Regions from separate parts of the Microbacterium sp. NRRL B-14842 genome, predicted to be linked through region 1. Evidence: riboswitches for the same ligand, from Rfam matches in the RefSeq annotation. Region 1 holds a riboswitch; the other holds the start of a gene.
The links. Region 1 has a riboswitch for thiamine pyrophosphate ahead of thiM (hydroxyethylthiazole kinase). Riboswitches for the same ligand answer to the same signal wherever they lie in the genome.

Region 1 (6,008 bases):
GGCGTCCTGCGCGAGGTAGAAGACGAAGGCGTCGCGGTCGAGCGTCCCGTCGGCGAGCGCACGTACAAAGGGCAGCGCATCGATGTCGCGGCGGATCGCGGCAGTCTCATCCCACCAGGCCACGGCCACCTCTTCCGGTGTCGGCCGGGTCTCGACCCCGCCGCGCGCCCAGAGCCCTGCGAAGGGGTGGATCGGGCCGTGCCCTCGCCCGACGTCCAGGTCGTCGGCCGCGCGGAGGGACTCCCGCAACCAGGCGCGCGCGGCGCGGACCGCGGTCGCGGGATCGTCGCCCCGCGCCAGTCGTGTGGCCAGAGCCGCGGACAGCGAGCAGCCGGTGCCGTGGGTGTTCTCCGTCCGGATGCGCGCCCCGGGGAACTCCGTGTGCGTACCGGCTGCCGTGTCGATCAGGGCGTCCGGTGCCTCGTCCCCGGGCAGATGCCCGCCCTTCACCAGCACCGCGGTCCCCGTATCGGCCGACAGCTCCTGCGCCGCGGCGAGCGCGTCCGCCCAGCCCGCCACCTCGCGCCCCGCGAGGACGGCGAGTTCGGCGAGGTTCGGGGTGACCACGGTCGCCAGGGAGAGCAGGCCCCGCAGCTCGCGCTCTGCGTCCGGATCGAGCAGTCGGTCTCCCGAGGTGGCGATCATGACGGGGTCCAGCACGACGATCGGGGGCTGCGTCGTCCGGAGCCAGGCGGCGACCGTGCGGATCACCTCCCCGTCCGCGAGCATGCCGATCTTCACGGCGTCGATGCGGATGTCGTCGGCGACAGCGTCGAGCTGCGCCCGCAGGAACTCCGCGGGAGGGACATGCACGGCGCGGACGCCCTGCGTGTTCTGCGCGGTCAGGGCTGTGAGGGCTGCCATGCCGTAGCCCCCGTTCGCGGCGATCGCCTTGAGATCGGCCTGGATGCCCGCACCTCCGGACGGATCGCTGCCGGCGATGCTGAGCACGTGCGGCACCGCCCGTGCGAACCAGTGTCGCCGGAAGGCCGCGGCGGCGGCCCGGGGGTCCTCTGCCGCGCACAGCGCCGAGACCACCGCGATCCCGGACGCGCCGGCCTCACGCAAGGCCGCCGCGTCCTCCAGGTCCACCCCACCGATCGCGACGCACGGCAGCGGACTGCGCGCGACGAATGCGGCGAAGCCGTCGATGCCGAGCGGCGCCGGATGGTCGGGCTTCGTGCGCGTGGGGCGGATGACGCCGACCCCGAGGTAGTCCACCGTGCCCGGCGGCAGGGCGGCGACCTCGTCGAGGTGCGCGGAGGTGTTCGCCGTGAGCCCGATCAACGCCTCCGGGCCGAGAAGCTTGCGCGCGCGGAGCACCGAGGCATCCGCCTGGCCGAGGTGCACCCCGTCCACCCTGGCACCGCGACGACGGGCCTCGACGGCCGCATCGAGGCGATCGTTCACGACGAGCAGCGCGCGACCGTCGATGGCCGCGGACAGGGCGAGGAGCTGCTCGACGGTCTCCTCGTCCGTCGCCTTCTTGTCGCGCAGCTGCACGATGCGGACACCGCCGGCCACCGCTTCGCGGACGGTCGCGACCACCCCGCGAGCGCCGCACAGCGACCGATCGGTGACGAGGTACAGGGACAGGTCGACGGTCATCGGGCCTCCTCCTCGACGCGGGCGCGGGCGCGGAGATCCGCCGGGGTCACGGCGGACAGGGCGTCGAGCAGTGCGACGGCGAAGCTGCCCGGTCCGCGGGAGATCTCCGCCGCCTGCTCGGCTGCGACCGTGTAGACGAGGGTCGCCGCGGCCACCGCCGTCAGCGCATCTGTCGCGGAGCCACGGGCCGCCCCGAGGAACGCCGCCATCACGGCGCCCAGGGCACACCCGCCGCCGGTCACCCGTGTGAGGAGCTCATGCCCGTTGGCGATGCGGATCACCCGCTCCCCGTCGGTGAGGAGGTCGACAGGGCCCGAGACGGCGACCACGGAACCGTACCGGTGGGCAAGGTCGTGGGCCGCCGCGGCAGCCGCCTCGGTCCCGTCCGTCGCGTCGACACCGCGGCCGCCACTGCTGTGTCCGGCCAGCGCGAGGATCTCCGACGCGTTGCCGCGGATGGCGGTGGGGCGCAGCGCGGCGAGCTCGTGCGCGAGCGCCGTCCGCACCGGGAGGGTGCCGATCGCAACGGGATCGAGTACCCACGGCGTGCCGGCGGCGAGCGCTCCCGCCACGGCCTCCCTGCTCGCCGCCCGCTGCTCCGGGGTCGGCGTCCCGAGGTTGATGAGAAGCCCCGAGGCGGCAGCGGCGAACGGCTCGGCCTCGCCGACGATGTCGACCATGGCCGGCGCCGCCCCGAGCGCCAGCAGCACGTTGGCGGTGAACCCCGTCACGACGGCGTTCGTGATGCAGTGCGTCAACGGCGGCGTGGCCCGGACCTCCTCCCGCAGCCTTCCCGCCGTGACGGCGAGGTCGAGGACGGATTGCGGACGCACAGGATCGCTCATCGGCGACATCCCTTCGCTAGTACGAACTAGATCAGGTTCGACGGGTGTGATCTCAGCCGCGGATGCGGCACCCCGTGTCACTGCCTCGCAGTCTAGCGAGCGAGGGCGTCGAGCAGCGCCCGCTCCTCCGTCCGCGTGAGTCCGGCGCGGCGCTCGCGGTCCACGCCCCGTTCGCGCTCGTCCGCTACGACATGCTCCACCGTCTCGTCGAGGGGGCGGAGCGGGCCCCCGCTGCGCCGGTACCGCGCATTCGAGCGGGTCATGAATCCGCGCATGTCGGGCGGCAGCCACAGCGGCAGCGAGCGCGGCCCCGCCCAGTACGCGACACCTTCGGCGACGAGGCGCTCCTCCGTGCCGACGACGACCGACCCGGCGTGCCCCGTGGCCGCGCGCACCGTCCGCAGCACGTCCTCGAGGTCGCGCACGTCGCCGATCGCGTTCACGGCACCGGTGACGGTGGCGGACACGACGAACGCGGCGACGTCCTCGACGTCGATGACCTGCGTCGTGCGCCCTTCGAGCGGTGGAAGCAGCACCGGCTCATCCAGGGCCCGGAGGAACGCCGCCGCCCAGTAGCCGAAGCGATCGCTCGGGTCGCCGTCGCCGACGATGAGGCCGGGCCGGACGAGGAGTGCGCGATCGCCGACGCCCGCCTGCACGGCATCCTCCGCCGCGACCTTCTGTCGCGCGTAGTCGTCGTCCTCACCGGCCTGCGCCGCCGGGTGCCGCGATGCCGACTCGTCGGTCCCGACCGTCTCGTCGTCGCGGTACACCGACATCGACGAGATGTACGTCCACCGAGCGGCACGGTCGCCGAGCGCACGGACCGCCCCGGAGACATGATCGGCGCGGGAGGAGACGTCGACGACGTGGTCCCAGTCCGTGCGCGACACGACGTCGTAGGCGGCCTCCTCATCGCGGTCCGCGAGAACGAGGGTCGCTCCCGGCGGCGCCGGGCGTCCGCCGCGGGCCAGGCAGGTCACGGTCGCCCCCGCCCCGAGCGCATGCGCGGCGATGCGCCCCGACAGCCATCCGGTTCCCCCGAGGATCAGAACATCCGTCATGTGCCCATGTCATCAGGATCGACGACTCGGGGGAAGGGCCTCCGCTCAGAGCGGAGCGGCAGGACAGGCCGTCACGCGAGTACAGGCGTCACGCGAGCGCAGCCCACCACGCGAGCACAGGCCATCACGCGAACACAGGCCACCGGCACTGCTGTCGCCTGATGCCGCGCGAGCGCCTGATCCCGCGCGGCCTCGGCGCCGTCGCGGAGGGCGGCCCCGAAGCGGTTAGGGGACGACGATGTCGTCGAGGCCGTCCAACACCGGGATGCTCCAGGACGGGTCCGGTCGCCAGTCGATCCACTCCCGATCGAACGGCCAGTCGCCGGCATGGAAAGACGCGATGGCCGCGACCGCGTGCCGCTCGATCTGCGCCGCCTGCGCGGCGGTCAGCCGCCCCTGGTCGACGGCGGCGACCAGCTCGTCCTCGTCCTTCATCGCCACGCGCCCGTCCTGTGCGATCTCGACGTCGAGGACGTGATCGGAGGTGTAGGTGGCACTGTCGGTGCGCAGGTGCGCGTTCTCGAGGTTGACGTACCAGCCGGCGAAGTCCCACGTCGTCCCGGTGGCCGCGCTCCAGAACAGCCAGACCGACCACGGCACTCCCGCGGGCGCGATGCGCAGGATGCCGTTGCCCCACCACTCCTCGACGATCCGGCGCCGGGGCTCCCGCCACCGCCGATCGAGCGGGACGGTCCGGATGCGCTCCCCGTCCCGCGTGCCCTGGCCTTCCTGCTGCGTCCCGGCGGCAAGCCACGCGACGAGACCGCGCTCATCGTCACGGACGACGCGCATGGGGGTGACGGTCGCTGCCTCCCCCGTGGTCCACCCCGGCTTGCGGTAGTGCCAGTCGAGCTGCGCACCCGGAGAGAGGAACGGCCCCTCCCCGAGCGATCGCGCTCCGGCGGGGACCGAGGGTGGCGTGGGCTGCAGGAGGAGGCTCGTCATCCGGCCACGCTATCGCGAGAGCGCACGGCTCCCCGGAAGGGGCCGTGCGCTCTCCCGGTCAGTCGCGGAGGGCGGCGCCGAAGCGCTCCGCGGCCACGGCAACTCCCGCCATCTTCGCTTCGGAGGCCTCCGCGGCGGTCAGCGTGCGGTCGTCGGCGCGGAAACGCAGGGCGAACGTCAGCGACTTCGATCCCTCGGGCACACCCTCGCCGCGGTAGTCGTCCACGAGCCGGACGGACTCCAGCAGGGCACCCGCGCCCTCCGCGAGAGCCGCGCGGACCTCGCCCGCCGGCACCTCGGCCGGGAGTGTGAGCGAGACGTCCTGCGTCGCGGCCGGGAACGTGGAGAGCGATGCCGCCACGATGCGTCCTCCGGCGAGCGTGAGCAGCCGGTCGAGGTCCAGCTCCAGCACGGTGGCGCGACCCGGCAGGTCAGCCTCCTCGGCGACGGCGGGATGCAGCTCGCCGACGTAGCCGACCTCCTCGCCGGCGGCGACGAGCGCACCGGTGCGTCCGGGGTGGAGCGCGGCGCGCTGCGTCTGCACGACGTCGATCTCGATGCCCGCCGCGGCCCCGATCACGCGGACCGCGTCGAGCGCCTCGACGAGCCCGGCGGCCTCGGCGGCACGACCCGGCTGGCGCGGCGACACGTTGCCGGTCAGCAGCACCGCGACGTGGCGCTCCTGCGGCGGGATGGAGGCGTCGAGCGCGGCGAGCACCTCATCCGACGGCCGGACGCCGAGCGGCGGGACCTCGGCGGTGCCGTACTCCACGCCCGGCTCCGGGACGAACACGGCGCCCGTCTCGAACAGCGCGAGGTCGGTGAGCCCGCGCGAGATGTTGCGGTGCGCGGTCTGCAGCAGACCGGGGATGAGCGAGCGCCGCAGGAACGGCACCTGCCCGTCGAGCGGGTTCGCGAGGCGGATGCTGGGCAGGTGCTCACCGGACGCGGAGCCGTGCAGATCGTTCTGCGCCTCGGTCGTGAACGGGAACGCCGGGGTCTCGACGAATCCTGCGGCGGCGAGAGCGTTCACCACGCGGCGACGCCCCTGCTGATGTGCCGTGAGACCGCGGCCGGACGGCGGCGTCGGCAGCACGGAGGGGATGCGGTCGAGCCCGTGGATGCGGGCGACCTCCTCGGCGAGTGTCCACTTGTCGGTGAGGTCGGGGCGCCAGGTCGGCGGGATGACCGTCCACCCGGAGTCACCCTGGGTCCCTGAGCCTTCGGCCTGGGTCCCTGAGCCTGTCGAAGGGCTGACCTCGGCCCCGATCGTCGTCAGCGCGCCGGTGATCTCGTCGTCGGTGTAGTCGACGCCGATCAGCCCCTGCACGAAGCCGCGCGGGAGCTCGATCTCGGCGACGAAGACCTCGGCGAAGAGCGCTCCGCCCTCCTCCGTGAGCGTGCCGCCGGCGAGCTCGACCATGAGGTCGGCTGCACGCCGGGCCGCGACGAAGGGGATCAGCGGGTCGACGCCGCGCTCGAAGCGCTTGGACGCCTCGCTCGGGAGCTTGTGCCGACGGGCCGTGCGGGCGATGGTCGTCGCGTC
Region 2 (5,413 bases), on a different contig from region 1:
GCGCCGTGTTCGTCCCGGAGCCGGGCGTGGAGTACGGCACCGCCGAGGTCCCGCCGCTCGGCGTCCGGCCGTCGGATGAGGTGCTCGCCGCGCTCGACGCCTCCATCCCGCCGCAGGAGCGCCACGTCGCGGTGCTGCTGACCGGCAACGTGTCGCCGCGCCAGCCGGGTCGTGCCGCCGAGGCCGCCGGGCTCGTCGAGGCGCTCGACGCGGTCCGCGTGATCGGGGCCGCGGCGGGCATCGAGATCGACGTCGTGCAGACGCAGCGCGCCGCGCTCCACCCCGGACGCACCGGTGCGCTCGTCGCCGCCGGCGAGGAGGTCGGCTACGTCGGCGAGCTGCATCCCGCCGTCGCCGAGGAGGCTGACCTGCCGGGTCGCGCCACCGTGCTGGAGCTGGACCTCGACCGGCTGCTCACGCTCGCCGGAGGACGCATCGTGGCGGCATCGCTCTCCACGTTCCCGGCCGCGACGCAGGACGTCTCGCTCACACTCCCGGCCGAGGTGCCGGCGGGCGAGGTCCGCGCGGCTCTCGCGGAGGGCGCGGGTGCCCTGCTGGAGTCCGTCCGGCTCGTGGACGACTACCGCGGCGAGGGTGTGCCCGAGGGATCGAAGTCGCTGACGTTCGCCCTGCGTTTCCGCGCCGACGACCGCACGCTGACCGCCGCGGAGGCCTCCGAAGCGAAGATGGCGGGAGTTGCCGTGGCCGCGGAGCGCTTCGGCGCCGCCCTCCGCGACTGACCGGGAGAGCGCACGGCCCCTTCCGGGGAGCCGTGCGCTCTCGCGATAGCGTGGCCGGATGACGAGCCTCCTCCTGCAGCCCACGCCACCCTCGGTCCCCGCCGGAGCGCGATCGCTCGGGGAGGGGCCGTTCCTCTCTCCGGGTGCGCAGCTCGACTGGCACTACCGCAAGCCGGGGTGGACCACGGGGGAGGCAGCGACCGTCACCCCCATGCGCGTCGTCCGTGACGATGAGCGCGGTCTCGTCGCGTGGCTTGCCGCCGGGACGCAGCAGGAAGGCCAGGGCACGCGGGACGGGGAGCGCATCCGGACCGTCCCGCTCGATCGGCGGTGGCGGGAGCCCCGGCGCCGGATCGTCGAGGAGTGGTGGGGCAACGGCATCCTGCGCATCGCGCCCGCGGGAGTGCCGTGGTCGGTCTGGCTGTTCTGGAGCGCGGCCACCGGGACGACGTGGGACTTCGCCGGCTGGTACGTCAACCTCGAGAACGCGCACCTGCGCACCGACAGTGCCACCTACACCTCCGATCACGTCCTCGACGTCGAGATCGCACAGGACGGGCGCGTGGCGATGAAGGACGAGGACGAGCTGGTCGCCGCCGTCGACCAGGGGCGGCTGACCGCCGCGCAGGCGGCGCAGATCGAGCGGCACGCGGTCGCGGCCATCGCGTCTTTCCATGCCGGCGACTGGCCGTTCGATCGGGAGTGGATCGACTGGCGACCGGACCCGTCCTGGAGCATCCCGGTGTTGGACGGCCTCGACGACATCGTCGTCCCCTAACCGCTTCGGGGCCGCCCTCCGCGACGGCGCCGAGGCCGCGCGGGATCAGGCGCTCGCGCGGCATCAGGCGACAGCAGTGCCGGTGGCCTGTGTTCGCGTGATGGCCTGTGCTCGCGTGGTGGGCTGCGCTCGCGTGACGCCTGTACTCGCGTGACGGCCTGTCCTGCCGCTCCGCTCTGAGCGGAGGCCCTTCCCCCGAGTCGTCGATCCTGATGACATGGGCACATGACGGATGTTCTGATCCTCGGGGGAACCGGATGGCTGTCGGGGCGCATCGCCGCGCATGCGCTCGGGGCGGGGGCGACCGTGACCTGCCTGGCCCGCGGCGGACGCCCGGCGCCGCCGGGAGCGACCCTCGTTCTCGCGGACCGCGATGAGGAGGCCGCCTACGACGTCGTGTCGCGCACGGACTGGGACCACGTCGTCGACGTCTCCTCCCGCGCCGATCATGTCTCCGGGGCGGTCCGTGCGCTCGGCGACCGTGCCGCTCGGTGGACGTACATCTCGTCGATGTCGGTGTACCGCGACGACGAGACGGTCGGGACCGACGAGTCGGCATCGCGGCACCCGGCGGCGCAGGCCGGTGAGGACGACGACTACGCGCGACAGAAGGTCGCGGCGGAGGATGCCGTGCAGGCGGGCGTCGGCGATCGCGCACATCCTCGTCCGGCCCGGCCTCATCGTCGGCGACGGCGACCCGAGCGATCGCTTCGGCTACTGGGCGGCGGCGTTCCTCCGGGCCCTGGATGAGCCGGTGCTGCTTCCACCGCTCGAAGGGCGCACGACGCAGGTCATCGACGTCGAGGACGTCGCCGCGTTCGTCGTGTCCGCCACCGTCACCGGTGCCGTGAACGCGATCGGCGACGTGCGCGACCTCGAGGACGTGCTGCGGACGGTGCGCGCGGCCACGGGGCACGCCGGGTCGGTCGTCGTCGGCACGGAGGAGCGCCTCGTCGCCGAAGGTGTCGCGTACTGGGCGGGGCCGCGCTCGCTGCCGCTGTGGCTGCCGCCCGACATGCGCGGATTCATGACCCGCTCGAATGCGCGGTACCGGCGCAGCGGGGGCCCGCTCCGCCCCCTCGACGAGACGGTGGAGCATGTCGTAGCGGACGAGCGCGAACGGGGCGTGGACCGCGAGCGCCGCGCCGGACTCACGCGGACGGAGGAGCGGGCGCTGCTCGACGCCCTCGCTCGCTAGACTGCGAGGCAGTGACACGGGGTGCCGCATCCGCGGCTGAGATCACACCCGTCGAACCTGATCTAGTTCGTACTAGCGAAGGGATGTCGCCGATGAGCGATCCTGTGCGTCCGCAATCCGTCCTCGACCTCGCCGTCACGGCGGGAAGGCTGCGGGAGGAGGTCCGGGCCACGCCGCCGTTGACGCACTGCATCACGAACGCCGTCGTGACGGGGTTCACCGCCAACGTGCTGCTGGCGCTCGGGGCGGCGCCGGCCATGGTCGACATCGTCGGCGAGGCCGAGCCGTTCGCCGCTGCCGCCTCGGGGCTTCTCATCAACCTCGGGACGCCGACCCCGGAGCAGCGGGCGGCGAGCAGGGAGGCCGTGGCGGGAGCGCTCGCCGCCGGCACGCCGTGGGTACTCGATCCCGTTGCGATCGGCACCCTCCCGGTGCGGACGGCGCTCGCGCACGAGCTCGCCGCGCTGCGCCCCACCGCCATCCGCGGCAACGCGTCGGAGATCCTCGCGCTGGCCGGACACAGCAGTGGCGGCCGCGGTGTCGACGCGACGGACGGGACCGAGGCGGCTGCCGCGGCGGCCCACGACCTTGCCCACCGGTACGGTTCCGTGGTCGCCGTCTCGGGCCCTGTCGACCTCCTCACCGACGGGGAGCGGGTGATCCGCATCGCCAACGGGCATGAGCTCCTCACACGGGTGACCGGCGGCGGGTGTGCCCTGGGCGCCGTGATGGCGGCGTTCCTCGGGGCGGCCCGTGGCTCCGCGACAGATGCGCTGACGGCGGTGGCCGCGGCGACCCTCGTCTACACGGTCGCAGCCGAGCAGGCGGCGGAGATCTCCCGCGGACCGGGCAGCTTCGCCGTCGCACTGCTCGACGCCCTGTCCGCCGTGACCCCGGCGGATCTCCGCGCCCGCGCCCGCGTCGAGGAGGAGGCCCGATGACCGTCGACCTGTCCCTGTACCTCGTCACCGATCGGTCGCTGTGCGGCGCTCGCGGGGTGGTCGCGACCGTCCGCGAAGCGGTGGCCGGCGGTGTCCGCATCGTGCAGCTGCGCGACAAGAAGGCGACGGACGAGGAGACCGTCGAGCAGCTCCTCGCCCTGTCCGCGGCCATCGACGGTCGCGCGCTGCTCGTCGTGAACGATCGCCTCGATGCGGCCGTCGAGGCCCGTCGTCGCGGTGCCAGGGTGGACGGGGTGCACCTCGGCCAGGCGGATGCCTCGGTGCTCCGCGCGCGCAAGCTTCTCGGCCCGGAGGCGTTGATCGGGCTCACGGCGAAACACCTCCGCGCACCTCGACGAGGTCGCCGCCCCTGCCGCCGGGCACGGTGGACTACCTCGGGGTCGGCGTCATCCGCCCCACGCGCACGAAGCCCGACCATCCGGCGCCGCTCGGCATCGACGGCTTCGCCGCATTCGTCGCGCGCAGTCCGCTGCCGTGCGTCGCGATCGGTGGGGTGGACCTGGAGGACGCGGCGGCCTTGCGTGAGGCCGGCGCGTCCGGGATCGCGGTGGTCTCGGCGCTGTGCGCGGCAGAGGACCCCCGGGCCGCCGCCGCGGCCTTCCGGCGACACTGGTTCGCACGGGCGGTGCCGCACGTGCTCAGCATCGCCGGCAGCGATCCGTCCGGAGGTGCGGGCATCCAGGCCGATCTCAAGGCGATCGCCGCGAACGGGGGCTACGGCATGGCAGCCCTCACAGCCCTGACCGCGCAGAACACGCAGGGCGTCCGCGCCGTGCATGTCCCTCCCGCGGAGTTCCTGCGGGCGCAGCTCGACGCTGTCGCCGACGACATCCGCATCGACGCCGTGAAGATCGGCATGCTCGCGGACGGGGAGGTGATCCGCACGGTCGCCGCCTGGCTCCGGACGACGCAGCCCCCGATCGTCGTGCTGGACCCCGTCATGATCGCCACCTCGGGAGACCGACTGCTCGATCCGGACGCAGAGCGCGAGCTGCGGGGCCTGCTCTCCCTGGCGACCGTGGTCACCCCGAACCTCGCCGAACTCGCCGTCCTCGCGGGCGCGAGGTGGCGGGCTGGGCGGACGCGCTCGCCGCGGCGCAGGAGCTGTCGGCCGATACGGGGACCGCGGTGCTGGTGAAGGGCGGGCATCTGCCCGGGGACGAGGCACCGGACGCCCTGATCGACACGGCAGCCGGTACGCACACGGAGTTCCCCGGGGCGCGCATCCGGACGGAGAACACCCACGGCACCGGCTGCTCGCTGTCCGCGGCTCTGGCCACACGACTGGCGCGGGGCGACGATCCCGCGACCGCGGTCCGCGCCGCGCGCGCCTGGTTGCGGGAGTCCCTCCGCGCGGCCGACGACCTGGACGTCGGGCGAGGGCACGGCCCGATCCACCCCTTCGCAGGGCTCTGGGCGCGCGGCGGGGTCGAGACCCCGGCCGACACCGGAAGAGGTGGCCGTGGCCTGGTGGGATGAGACTGCCGCGATCCGCCGCGACATCGATGCGCTGCCCTTTGTACGTGCGCTCGCCGACGGGACGCTCGACCGCGACGCCTTCGTCTTCTACCTCGCGCAGGACGCCCTGTACCTCCGCGAGTACGCCAGGGTGCTCGCGGAGGCGTCGCGCCTCGCCCCGACCCCCGACGAGCAGGCGTTCTGGGCCGAGGCCGCGCACGGTGCGATCCGCGGTGAGCTGGAGCTGCACGCGTCGTGGCTGACACCGGAGACCGGG

Region 2: it holds a riboswitch for thiamine pyrophosphate, as region 1 does, so the genes downstream of both, thiM (hydroxyethylthiazole kinase) here and thiM (hydroxyethylthiazole kinase) in region 1, are expected to answer to the same signal.

The regions. Positions count from the first base shown of each region.
Region 1 covers NZ_JBFLUM010000001.1:893,451-899,458, reverse strand. Annotated here, with positions in the region: gene AB1285_RS04565 (bifunctional hydroxymethylpyrimidine kinase/phosphomethylpyrimidine kinase) at 1-1,608, opposite strand, end outside; gene thiM (hydroxyethylthiazole kinase) at 1,605-2,453, opposite strand; TPP riboswitch at 2,445-2,538, opposite strand; gene AB1285_RS04555 (NAD-dependent epimerase/dehydratase family protein) at 2,546-3,517, opposite strand; gene AB1285_RS04550 (DUF402 domain-containing protein) at 3,743-4,462, opposite strand; gene pheT (phenylalanine--tRNA ligase subunit beta) at 4,521-6,008, opposite strand, start outside.
Region 2 covers NZ_JBFLUM010000073.1:7,461-12,873, forward strand. Annotated here, with positions in the region: gene pheT (phenylalanine--tRNA ligase subunit beta) at 1-740, shown strand, start outside; gene AB1285_RS24925 (DUF402 domain-containing protein) at 799-1,518, shown strand; gene AB1285_RS24930 (hypothetical protein) at 1,744-2,268, shown strand; gene AB1285_RS24935 (hypothetical protein) at 2,273-2,716, shown strand; TPP riboswitch at 2,724-2,817, shown strand; gene thiM (hydroxyethylthiazole kinase) at 2,809-3,657, shown strand; partial or broken gene AB1285_RS24945 (thiamine phosphate synthase) at 3,654-3,944, shown strand; gene AB1285_RS24950 (bifunctional hydroxymethylpyrimidine kinase/phosphomethylpyrimidine kinase) at 4,043-4,816, shown strand; gene AB1285_RS24955 (bifunctional hydroxymethylpyrimidine kinase/phosphomethylpyrimidine kinase) at 4,807-5,157, shown strand; partial or broken gene AB1285_RS24960 (TenA family protein) at 5,141-5,413, shown strand, end outside.